DNA from 3 places in the Paenibacillus sp. FSL R5-0701 genome. Region 2 is predicted to be linked to each of the others. Evidence: riboswitches for the same ligand, from Rfam matches in the RefSeq annotation. Region 2 holds a riboswitch; each other region holds the start of a gene.
The links. Region 2 has a riboswitch for thiamine pyrophosphate ahead of thiC (phosphomethylpyrimidine synthase ThiC). Riboswitches for the same ligand answer to the same signal wherever they lie in the genome.

Region 1: another riboswitch for thiamine pyrophosphate. It lies ahead of MKZ13_RS18100 (thiamine phosphate synthase); the one in region 2 lies ahead of thiC (phosphomethylpyrimidine synthase ThiC).
Region 3: another riboswitch for thiamine pyrophosphate. It lies ahead of tenA (thiaminase II); the one in region 2 lies ahead of thiC (phosphomethylpyrimidine synthase ThiC).

What each region holds. Positions count from the first base shown of each region.
Region 1 is NZ_CP150230.1:4,115,172-4,119,461, reverse strand. Features, by position in the region: gene MKZ13_RS18105 (ABC-F family ATP-binding cassette domain-containing protein) at 1-1,409, shown strand, start outside; TPP riboswitch at 1,486-1,595, shown strand; gene MKZ13_RS18100 (thiamine phosphate synthase) at 1,821-2,489, shown strand; gene thiO (glycine oxidase ThiO) at 2,506-3,678, shown strand; gene thiS (sulfur carrier protein ThiS) at 3,675-3,878, shown strand; gene MKZ13_RS18085 (thiazole synthase) at 3,881-4,290, shown strand, end outside.
Region 2 is NZ_CP150230.1:701,550-705,839, reverse strand. Features, by position in the region: gene MKZ13_RS03330 (hypothetical protein) at 1-435, shown strand, start outside; gene thiC (phosphomethylpyrimidine synthase ThiC) at 819-2,603, opposite strand; TPP riboswitch at 3,026-3,139, opposite strand; gene MKZ13_RS03320 (IclR family transcriptional regulator) at 3,288-4,031, opposite strand.
Region 3 is NZ_CP150230.1:3,709,869-3,714,158, reverse strand. Features, by position in the region: gene MKZ13_RS16325 (zinc-dependent alcohol dehydrogenase) at 1-562, shown strand, start outside; gene MKZ13_RS16320 (hypothetical protein) at 594-794, shown strand; gene MKZ13_RS16315 (spore coat protein) at 806-1,102, shown strand; gene tenA (thiaminase II) at 1,267-1,929, opposite strand; TPP riboswitch at 2,043-2,140, opposite strand; gene MKZ13_RS16305 (endo-1,4-beta-xylanase) at 2,348-4,290, opposite strand, start outside.

The DNA of each region.
Region 1 (4,290 bases), 3.4 Mb from region 2:
TCCTTACCGGTAAATTGCTTAAAGATAGTGGAAAAGTGGAATGGACACCTAAGGTCCGTTATGGATATCTGGATCAGCATACAAAGCTTACGCCAGGCAAAACCATTCGTGACGTTCTTAAGGATGCATTCCTTCCGTTGCTTGAATTGGAAAAAGAAATGATGAATATTACGGACCAGATGGCAGATGCAGATCCAGATAAGCTGGAGCAGTTGCTGGAAGAGATGGGCGATATTCAGGAACAACTGGAACAGGGCGACTTTTATCTGATTGACGTAAAAGTGGAAGAGATGGCCAATGGTCTTGGTTTGTCCGCAATTGGTCTTGATCGAGATGTCGCAGCTCTAAGTGGTGGACAACGTACCAAGGTGCTTCTTGCCAAGCTTCTGCTCGAGAAACCTACAGCTCTTTTGCTGGATGAGCCGACTAACTATCTGGACGTAGAGCATATTGAATGGCTGTCACGTTACCTGAAGGACTACCCGCACGCGTTTCTCTTAATCTCCCATGACACGGAATTCATGAATGAAGTCGTAAATGTCATTTATCATTTGGAATTTGCCAAATTAACGAGATATGCTGCGAACTATAACAAGTTCCTTGAGATGGCTGATATGAATAAAGCCCAGCATATTGATGCATACGAGAAGCAGCAAGAGTACATCAAGAAGCAGGAAGATTTCATTCAGCGTAACAAGGCACGTGCTTCAACTTCAGGTCGAGCGAAGAGCCGGGAGAAGCAGCTGGACAGAATTGAACGTATTGATCGCCCAGATGAAGCGGCCAAACCAACGTTCAAATTCAAGGATGCCCGTGCGAGCAGTAAAACGGTCTTTGAGGGTATTGATTTTGAAATTGGATATACGTATCCTTTGCTGCCCAAAATGACGATGACAATTGAACGTGGTGAAAAAATTGCCATCGTAGGTTGTAATGGTGTGGGTAAATCGACACTGCTGAAAACTATTCTGGGCAAAATATCTCCACTGAGTGGAAAGACCTTCTTGGGAGATTATCTCGAAACGGCCTATTTTGAACAGGAAGTTCGTGCTGGGAATATCACGCCGATTGAGGATGTTTGGAATGAGTTTTCACATTTGACCCAGAATGAGGTCCGGGGTCATCTCGCACGCTGTGGGTTGAAAAATGAGCACATTACCCGTCCGCTTAACATGCTGAGTGGTGGAGAGCAAGCCAAGGTTCGTTTATGCAAACTCTTGATGCGTGAAAGCAACTGGATTTTATTCGATGAGCCGACAAACCATCTCGATGTCACAGCCAAAGCGGAGTTGCAGCGTGCTTTGCAAGAATTCAAGGGAACGGTGTTACTGGTATCTCATGAACCTGATTTCTACGAGGGTTGGGTCACCAAAACATGGAATGTAGAAGAATGGTCTGAGACAAACTAGGGCGATTCAAGACAATGTTTAACAGAAATGACGGTGACAAAAAAACCCGTCTATGGTAACATAGGCTACAACTTCATATGAACACTAGGGGGGCCGCACGATGCGGCTGAGATGGAAGAATGCGATTCCGGACCCTTTGCACCTGATCTGGATCATACCAGCGTAGGGAAGTGGCGAGCGCGTTTCAGTGAATGACGTGAGCAAACGGCAATTCAAAGGATTTCAACCGTCTGCTTAACGAATTGAAACATGCAGTTGCGTGTATAACGTTATGGCTATAGGGTCTATAGCTTTATTGCACGAAATGAACTGTATGTATCAGTCAGTCATCTGGTTCTATAATTAATACGCAGCCACTCCCCTACGGGAGTGGCTTTTTTGTGTTTTCATAGCATTCACGTCTGGAAGGAGATGAACAGTACGGTAATTTCTCATGAACATGTTCAAGAATCATTTGAATTGCATGTTGTATCTACGGGTACAGGGGATCAAGCATCTTTTGTAAAAGCTGCAAAGGACGTTTGGCCTTTGGTGGACTATATTCACATACGAGAAAAACAACTCACATGGCAAGACAAGATCGGTTGGGCTGAAAGTCTGCGTAACGTTGGTGTTCCATCTTGTCGCATCGTTATCAATGGCTCAGAACTGCCACCACAGAATGACATCTATGGCGGTGTACACTGGGGGCAAGATGTGATACGTAACTACAACCCTGCTGTTATAAGCAATGTGCAGCGACTTCGTCTGGGTGTATCTGTTCATTCACTCGATGAGGCAAAAATCGCTGAAGAACGGGGAGCCGATTACCTATTCTTCGGGCATGTCTTCTCAACCAACAGTAAGCCTGATCTTGAACCAAGAGGATTATATGCTCTGGCTGAAGTGTGCTCCGGTGTCTCCATTCCTGTCATGGCGATCGGTGGCATCGAACCGGGAAACATTCACGCTATTCGCTCTGCAGGCGCTCAGGGAGTTGCTGTGATCTCGAATGTCTGGGCGAGCGATTCCCCGGATCAGGCGGCTGCATCGTTAAGGCAGGCTATCGTTGGCGTTGGTACAGAAAGTTTGAGCCGCTAATCAAGGAGATGAGCTGATGAAGAAGATCATTACTGATAGACCGGATAAGGTTCATGCAGAAACGATTATTGTAGGCGGAGGGGTTGTTGGTTGTGCCATTGCATATGAACTTGCTTCCCGTGGACAGGATGTGCTGTTGCTGGAGCGTTCGGCGATTGCAGGAGGCACTTCTTGCGCGGCGGCTGGAATGCTGGCGGCCGACAGTGAGGATTTTGCTCATCCTTTGATGGCTAAGCTTGCCAGGCAGAGTAGACAGTTACTTACCGAGCAACAGATGCTAATGGCTACACTCAGTGAGGTAGAGACTGGTCTGCAACGCCAGGGATTCCTAACTCCTTTTCGTTCATACAGTGAATTAAGTAGTTATAAGGACAATCGGAAGTCTGCGTTGTCTACTTCTGCTGATGAGGTGTGGTGGGATCGTTCCATTGTGCAGCAGGAGGCATCATGGCTTAACAGAGATACGTATGGAGCCTATTACAGACCTTACGAGAGTGAAATTCTCCCACTCCACCTAACGAAGGCATACGCCGAATCCGCTCAAGCAATGGGAGCACGGGTTATGGAGGACATACAGGATATACGTGTGCAAGCAAACGAACACGGTGTGCAGGGAATCACCACATCGATCGGTGAGATGAGATGCAAACATGTCATTATAGCGGCTGGATTACAGAGTGAAGAGTTGATGAGACATGTGAATCTGAGCTTGCCTGTGTGGTCGGTAAAAGGTGAAATAGCCGCCGTTCAGTTCTCAGAAGAACATGCAGGGTACAGACCTGACAGAACGGTGTATGCAGAGGATATCTATATTGTTCCCAAAGCCAATGGCGAAGTTTGGCTCGGGGCAACCAGTCTGCCAGGAAGAGCGGATTTGAACGTTTCTGTACAGGGTGTTCAGAAGCTGCTAACAGCGGCTACCCACTGGGTGCCGGGGATGAAAGAAGCACAATTTATACGAGCGTGGGCAGGCGTAAGACCGGCAACACCCGATGGGCTGCCTTATATAGGTGCTTGCAAGAGTATACCCGGGCTGTTCGCCGCCTTTGGGCATTACCGCAACGGTATCTTGCTTAGTGCGATAACAGGCAGGCTTATCGCGGAGTTGGTCGCTGGCAAAAGCTCAGAAGAACTCGGAATTGAGGCGCTGAGCCCTGAGCGATTGAACAGAAAGGGAGTGGTGCAGTGAATATCATCGTTAATGGTCAACGGATGGAGATTGAAGACAGATTGAATCGTGTGGATAAATTGCTCCAATCTTTTGACCTGCAAGTTAAGACTGTAGTTGTTGAGCTGAACAGGCATATCTTAACGCGTGAACACCATGAGTCAACAACATTAAGAGAAGGCGATCGAATTGAGATTGTACATTTTGTAGGAGGCGGTTGATGATGTTGAACATTGGTAAATATACGTTTGAGTCCAGATTGTTGCTCGGAACAGGCAAGTTTTCGGATCTGGAAGTGCAAAGTCAGGCTGTGGAAGCATCTGAAACGGAAGTTTTAACCTTTGCTGTTCGTCGTCTGAATCTGGAGGAACGCAACCAGAAGCATTTCCTGGATACGTTGGATCTGGACAAATACACTCTTCTTCCGAATACGGCTGGGGCTTCCACTGCGGAAGAGGCGGTGCGAATTGCCGAGCTTGCGCGGGCTTCAGGACTTTGTGATATGATAAAAGTCGAAGTCATAGGAGATGGAATGACGTTACTCCCAGATCCGATTGAAACGTACAATGCTTGCGAAATTTTGCTTGAAAAGGGCTTCACGGTATTGCCTTATATTTCGGATGATGTCATTCT
Region 2 (4,290 bases):
ACACAGGTCCCTGTGCCTGTGATCGGCATAGATGATCCGTTATTGCAGGAGATGCGGCGAGTACCAGGAGATTACATAATAGCATTCACCAACCCGGCAACTATTGAAGGAACGATGGCACGGGTGAATCAGGCATTACAGCAAGAGGATGAGAATGGGCAACTACACGTTGCCAAGACATCTCAGACGGATGCGGTGTGCATCCCTGGGACATTTGAGTTGATTATGCGTGGAGATCAGCAAGGGTATCTCGAAGCAGTACGTGAAGGATTACAGCAGATTGCTGAGCATTATCCGGGTAAAACGGTAGTGGCAGCCCAACTGTCTATGGCTCCCGCTGCTGCACAGGTTACAATAGATCGCGGTATTCCAATCCATAGCCCGCTGGCATTGCTTGCGGCGTATTTGGAGAAGAATTTAGGCGTGGCTCGATAATAGTAGCGGATTTGGAGTGAAGTAACAGGTTCTATCTGAACTATGCAACTATGAACTCACTTACTTAGTAACACCACAAATTAACGAGGTGAACTAATATGCGTTTCCTCTATATTGTTTTACTGTTTATAGTAGGTTTTTCCTGTTCCGCATTTCTATACGGAGGATCACCAAAACTCAGTGACGCTCTTTTATTCGTTATCGCAGGAATTCTGTATAAAATATGGACCACACACAGTCACAAAGCTAATTCTGATAAAGGCTGAGTACGGTTAAGAATACACACATGACATAACACTAAAAAAAGCCGTTCTTCTCTGCAATGACAGAGAGAAACGGCTTTATCTCTATTTCAGACTGCCCAGCTTGCGCTGTATCAGCGCCTAGGAACGTGTCCGATATTCCTCGGCCTTTTCCTGCATCCCGGCAGCTACAGCCTCATTCTCGGACAATCCTTTATCCGCGGCAAAGGCCCGAATGTCCTGCGTGATGCGCATGCTACAGAACTTCGGTCCGCACATCGAGCAGAAATGAGCTTCTTTGGCTCCTTCTGCTGGCAGTGTCTCATCATGGTAGGACAGCGCACGTTCAGGGTCCAGTGACAGGTTAAACTGGTCACGCCAGCGGAACTCGAAACGTGCCTTGGACAATGCGTCATCGCGGCGCTGAGCACGCGGATGGCCTTTAGCCAGATCGGCGGCATGAGCTGCGATCTTGTAGGCGATGACCCCTTCCCGCACATCATCCTTGTTGGGCAGGCCCAAATGTTCTTTTGGCGTAACATAACAGAGCATGGACGTGCCAAACCAGCCAATCATGGCCGCACCAATGGCGGATGTGATGTGATCGTAACCCGGGGCAATGTCGGTCGTCAGCGGCCCCAGCGTATAGAACGGTGCTTCTTTACAGATCTCCATCTGCAAGTCCACATTCTCCTTGATCTTATGCATCGGCACATGCCCTGGACCTTCGATCATCACCTGCACATCATGCTTCCACGCGATCTGCGTCAGTTCCCCAAGCGTAGCCAGTTCCGCCATCTGAGCTTCGTCATTGGCATCGTAGATACTGCCTGGACGGAGTCCATCTCCCAGCGAAAACGCTACATCATACCTTTTCATAATCTCGCAGATTTCTTCAAAATGAGTGTACAAAAAATTCTCCTGATGATGCGCAAGGCACCATGCTGCCATAATGGACCCACCGCGAGACACAATGCCTGTCATCCGCTTGGCCGTCATCGGGATATATCGCAACAGTACACCTGCATGAATCGTAAAGTAGTCCACGCCCTGCTCTGCCTGCTCAATGAGTGTGTCACGGTACAACTCCCAGGTCAGCGCTTCCGCTTCGCCATTCACCTTCTCCAGCGCCTGATACAGCGGTACCGTACCAATCGGCACAGGTGAATTGCGGATAATCCATTCCCGGGTGGTATGAATGTTTTTGCCTGTGGACAGATCCATTACGGTATCCGATCCCCAGCGTACCGCCCAGGCCATCTTCTCGACCTCTTCCTCGATGGAAGAAGATACAGCAGAGTTGCCAATGTTGGCATTGATCTTCACATGAAAATGACGACCGATCAACATCGGCTCACTCTCCGGGTGATTGATGTTAGACGGCAGGATGGCCCGTCCACTCGCCAGCTCCTGCCGTACAAATTCCGGTTCCACGCCCTCACGAATGGCGGCAAACTCCATCTCTGCCGTAATGACTCCTTGCCTCGCGTAGTGCATCTGGGTCACACAGCGTCCTGGCTGTGCCCGCATTGGTTTGCCACGTAATCCGGGGTACTCTTCGGCGCCAGCTCTCTTCCCTCCGGGCTTCAGTCCGTTATCCTCCGGTTTAACCGTACGGCCCTGATAAGCTTCCACATCGCGGCGCTCTGTGATCCAACGGGTGCGCAGGGATGGCAGACCTGCACGGATATCCGCATGAAATGCGGGATCGGTCATGGGGCCGCTCGTATCGTAGACACGCAGCGGTTCATTATACTCCACCCCTTGGGGAGTATTCGTGTCATGAAGGGCTATCTCACGCTCCGGTACAGCAATGTCCGGCCGTGAGCCCTGAATGTAGACTTTGCGGCTGCCCGGAAAGGGCTGAACACGTCCGGCCGCTCCTGTTTCCTTTTCCACCTGATGACTGGTATGTTCCTGTTCCATCGCTTGTTGTCCCGTTTGATTTCCTGCACTCATGTCGCTTGTCTCCTCCTCATTGTTCGTTCGCTTGGTTTTGGGTTGGCATCATCATTAGCTCACTTACGTACCTGTCCCAAATCATGCGCAATGCAGAGAAGAAAGAGCGATCCTACTCCAGACCAGGGGAGACAGTTTTCATGTACAGTTAACAACAGACGGAGGCTGCCACAGATCATGGATCTATGGTGCATTCTCTATTCATCCAAGCCCACTTTCGCAGGTTATTGAAAAAGAGGCCCATAGAATCCGCGCTATACCGCCTGTTCACTGTATATAAAAAAGCCGGTCCCCGAAGGAACCGACTTTTAATGTCCATCACCAATAATGCACCTTTATGCAGCTCCTTAACGGAGCCCTACAAGGGTCACATCATGTGGTGGTTGTGGTCATATCGCCGATTACTTCCCTACGCTGGTATGATCCAGATCAGGTGCAAAGGGTCCGGAATCTCATGCGATTCCGTCTCAGTCCGGACAGTTCGGACTCCCCCAGTAACGTTAACAAGTTGCGGCATACACATGCCGCAGTTCATATTCAATGATGCTGGCCCCGCTGGGCCGTCCATAACAGAGTAGCGCAACCGGAACATAAAAACAACCTTTATATTCCAGAACACCAACTCAATTGGAGAAAAACCTTACCTCAACATCAGGATAACATGAGCCCCATCTGCGTAGCAGCTTCCTTTAGCACAGGTGCGTATTCATGCAATGTCTCCTGTGAGAGTCGGCTGACAGGCCCTGAGACCGAGAGTGCGGCTGCAATATTGCCTCTGCGATCCATAATCGGTACCGATACCGCGGCAGCTCCCGGCTCACGTTCCTCATAACTCGTCGCATATCCGTTATCCCGAATGTCTACCATTTGCGCCAAATACACCGCTGGATCGATAAATACCGGCCATTCAGGACCATTCATCAATTCTTCACGATCCTCGTCCGTGGCAAACGCCATCAGGACTTTGCTGGAAGCACCCACAGACAGCGGCAGTCTAACACCAACGGGAGCAACTCGGCGAATTGCCTGATCACTTTGCACAGCCTGAATCCGAATCCGTTCACTGCCATCACGCAGGTACAGACTCACGGTCTCCCCCAATCGATCTCTCAGTCGCTCCATCGCAGGAAGCAGCAGAATAGCGGGATCATCACTGCGGGACATATGAGCTGACAGCTCCCAGATTCGGATGCCAAGTCGGTACTTCTCTGTTGCTGCATCGCGGATCACGAACCCTCGATCCTCCAGCGTAGCCATCAAACGGTGCACTGTACTTTTGTGCAGGCCGATCTGGCTGGCAATTTCGGTGAGTCCCAGATCACTGCGTGTGGTAAAACATAATAATATATCCAGCGCCCGTTCCACAGCCCGGACGGTTAACTTGCGATCTTCCATGGCATAATGCCCTCCTCATGTTTCATCACATGAAACTTGGTTACATAAATTATATGAGAAACGGTCTCATCTGTAAACCAAAAAGAGCCAAAATATAAATAGTATAACGTGCAAATTTTTCCTTTTTATAAGACTTAATCCCCTGTAATTTACACACTAAGGTAATGTTACCCATATATCTTAAGAACTATATAACAATTGCGTAACAAATGCCCTCAATCAATTGACTTTGACTATATTGGAACATACGATAAAGATA
Region 3 (4,290 bases), 3.0 Mb from region 2:
CCTGGCCCAGAAGTTCTGCTGGCTGAAAGGTGCTAAGCGGGTCATAGCCGTCGACTATGTCGATTACCGCTTAAAGCATGCAAAGCGAACGAACAATGTGGAAATCGTAAACTTCGAACAGGATAAGAATATTGGGAACACTCTCAAAGAAATGACCAAAGGCGGCGCCGATGTTGTGATTGATGCGGTAGGAATGGACGGCAAGATGAGCGATCTTGAATTTCTAGCCAGCGGTATGAAACTGCAAGGCGGCACCATGAGCGCATTTATCATTGCATCTCAGGCTGTCCGCAAAGGTGGTACCATTCAAGTCACTGGGGTATACGGCGGACGTTATAACGGATTCCCACTCGGTGACATCATGCAGCGAAACGTGAATATCCGTTCCGGACAAGCTCCGGTCATTCACTACATGCCATACATGTACGAGTTGGTGACGTCTGGCAAAGTGAACCCTGGGGACATTGTTACGCACGTCATTCCGCTCAGCGAGGCCAAGCGGGGCTATGAAGTGTTCGATACAAAAACGGACGATTGCATTAAAGTCATCTTAAAGCCTTAAATATGAGTAGATACACGGGAGGACAATCTGAATGAATTCCACTTACGCTTTGCATGAGATGCTCGAGGTGCATGAAATAGCTGCGTTCAAGACGGTTTGCATGACTAAATGTAAGACGATGCAAGCTCTGGTAACCGACCCGGAGCTCAAACAAATTTTGAAACAAGATGCGATATTATCACAACAGCAGCTTCAGGAGCTCGGTGGAGTGCTGTCTAAAGCGACTGTATAGGAGATAAAAAAATGAACCCAATATTAGAACACATGACTGGTCTTAATACGCTGACCGATGACGTGATTGCAATGGATTTTTTGATGAACGCCAAGAGCAGCGTCAGAAACTACGCCATGGCTGTGACCGAATGTGCCACCCCCGAAATCAAACAAATTTTGATGAAACAGCTCGATGAAGCCATAGACTCTCATGAAAAGATATCAAATTACATGGTGCAGCATGGCTTATACCACCCTTACCATATTGCAGAGCAAATTCAGCTCGATCTGAAAAATATTCAAACTGCTATGAACATTCCGTCCTGACGCCCTTTTTTCGGTATCGTTGCAGCTCCACGAGAGAAACAAAAGGTAACAAACGAAAGCTCGTATGAAGCAAGGGGGGATAACCTCCCTCTTCAATACGAACTTTTATGCCCTCTTATTGTTTATGGACGCTGCTCTCTAAATTGAATTAACTACCATTGAACTCAAAGCTCCAGCCTCCATGACATCTCCCAAAAATCAAGCTCAAAGCGACTGCACATCACGAAAATATCTTCCATCCGTTGGTACGTTCCCTCGCTACAGCCTTCTAATAACTTATCCGTTAACGTCACAAGGGATTGATTGTTGCTGTTGTATTCAGAGGAAGCATATCCTGTGATCCAATCTCCATAAAAAGGATGATCAGCTGCACCTGGCTTTTGAGCAAGGACTTGACCAATCTCTGCATAGCTCCATGAACAGGCCAGAATGGATACAAGTACTTCTGCTATACCACCCGCATGGGAAACAGAGAGCATATAGTTAGTATAGGCTGCATTTTTCAGTGCAGGTTTTACCTGAAAAACATGATCCTCTGTAATCTCTAGTCGTTCCATATAAGATCGATGAATTTTCATTTCGCCATTCAGGATGTTATCTACATTTTTACTAAAAAACTGCATCAATTTGGGGTCGTGCGACTTGACGATACCTAGTGCAAATACGCGGGCATAATCGAACAGGTACAAGTAGTCTTGCAACAAATAATAACGAAATTGTTCAACCGGTAAGGAACCATCTCCGATCCCTTTCACAAAGGGATGCTCAAGACATTCCTTCCACACAGGCTGTGCCGCCCGATATAGTCTCTCTGAAATAGTCAACATATGTTCCTCCAATTCATAATGTACGTATTTAAAAACAAAAAAACGAAACATCCATAGGATGTTTCGCAGACAAATACACTAAAACAAGAGGGTTCGCATGAGCTACCCAAGTACAGTGTTTCATCGTTGCATCCCTACGTTGGCATTATCCAAATCAGGTAAGGTCGGTTTAACACCCTCTCAGCCGGTTAAGGCTCCCTCGCAAACGGTTGTATGTAGTTGATTACTTTCTTATCCGCATAAAAGAATAAAATAACATCCATTTAGTATATCAAGGGCTGTTTAATACAGTCAAGACAGATTGTATCACGCCTCATCAGCTTGAGTGACGTCTTTAAATGATGAAAACCATCACAACAATGGTTGAGTTTTATCCACTGTTATGATGGTTTCTATTCTTACAATTATTGTCGATGGTTTAATGACCGAGCTTGTTCTTTCCGACAAAAGTGAGTATTCCGTACTGCGAAGTGTTTCTCCAGCTCTCATTGGTCGTATCATTCCATTTGGCTACGTTCTGTTTACCTCCGCCCTGGTTGTCGTTAATTTGAAGATCGAAACCGAGAACATTTCCTGCTTTGGGCGTCAGTGATTGCAACTGGATTCTGGCTTCTACGAGATATCCTTTATTTGTTTTCTTCACAGCACTTACAAGGCGTCCGGGTGAGGCACCCCCTGCAAAGGTTCCCACATTGTCTGCACTGATTCTGAACTGGGCATCATCATATTGAAAATACGGTGTGCGCTGGTGATTCTCGTCCAGGAAAATCTCAACCGAATCCTGATCCCATGGGTTGATGTTATCTGTGATGATGTTTGGATCAGTGACGTCGATCAGCAGGTATAGATACTCACCTGTCCACATTGCCCGAGCGACTGCCTCTGCACCTTCGTTCTCATTCAACCGTTTTACTTCAAATGGTACAGCCTTATTCCATGATGTGTCTTTCTTCCCATCAATCTGAACAATCCCTTGTACAGCTTGTGCAGATTTGGGCATAGGGGCAAGCTGAATCACGCCGTATTTGCTTGTATCCTGTTCCTGAGATTGTGTTCGATCATTCCAGTACATTGGATTATAAGGTTGTGTCCCACTTGAACCGCCATCAGTCACACGGATATCCAATCCGGCTTCATATTCTGATCCGACTTGGATACCACCCCACGGAATGGACAATTCAACCTGATATCCTGCTTTGGTCTCGCGTACACGATATGAACGCTGCTCCACGCCCTCAGCTTTGCCCGACCGCTTAATGATTACGTGTCGGTCATCTGCTTCATATGAAGTGGTCTTGCCATTATTGAGATCAACAAAGATATCTACTCTGTCGTTCACATCTGCCTTCGCATCCTGAACATCCACAAGGATATACAGGTTACTTTGATCCCATAAGGTGCGGAAACTGGCTGATCCCGAAGAGTCGCCCTTCAGTGGAGTAGACACCGCTTTGTTCCAGAGTGGATCTTGTGAATGTTTTTTGATATCCGGTTTACCCGAAAGTGAGACGGCTCTCTGTGTCAAAACAGGCAAGCCTGATTCATCCACGAGCCCCCAGTATGCTTTTTTGGCCTTCAGGGCTGAATCAAACAGCATAGCCTGGTTGTTGTAAGACTTCTCATCTTGGAGTCCCCATAAGGTAACTGAAGAGATGTGATCTTTGTGTTTTTGGTACAAATCCAACAGTTCCTTATATCGATACGCCTGTTTTACCGCAACTTCATCCGACATCTCTTCACCAAATGGAATTCCGCTATCCACATCCAGTTCCGTGATCTGAATATCCAATCCAAGTTCGGCGAACATGTTGATCGTTTTTTCAATTTCCTTGATGGGAGGGGATTCCAGGTTATAGTGGGATTGCAAACCCACACCATCGATAAGCCCCTTATCTTTCAGTCGTTTGACCAACTGAAACATATGCTCTCTTTTCTCAGGGACTTCCGTGAAGTATTCGTTGTAATATAATTTGGCATTCGGATCTGCTGCACGAGCGAATTCATAGGTTTTCTCAATGTAATCCGGACCGATTAGTTCATAAAAGGGACTTTTACGTAAACCGTTGGCATCACCATTGCTATCCGCAATCGCCTCGTTTACCACATCCCAGGCATAGATCTTACCTTTGTATCGGGTCATGACGGTTTCAACGTAATCCTGAATCCGGGCAAGCAGTAATTCTCGACTCGCAGGGTTACCCTGAGGATCTTTGAACATCCACTCTGCTGCATCAATATGCCACAACAACGCATGTGCGCGTACGCCCATACCATGCTCCTCGGCGAACTGAACATATTGATCGGCTGCCTCGAACTCATAAACACCCTCGGAAGGAGACATGTACTTCGGTTTCATCTCAT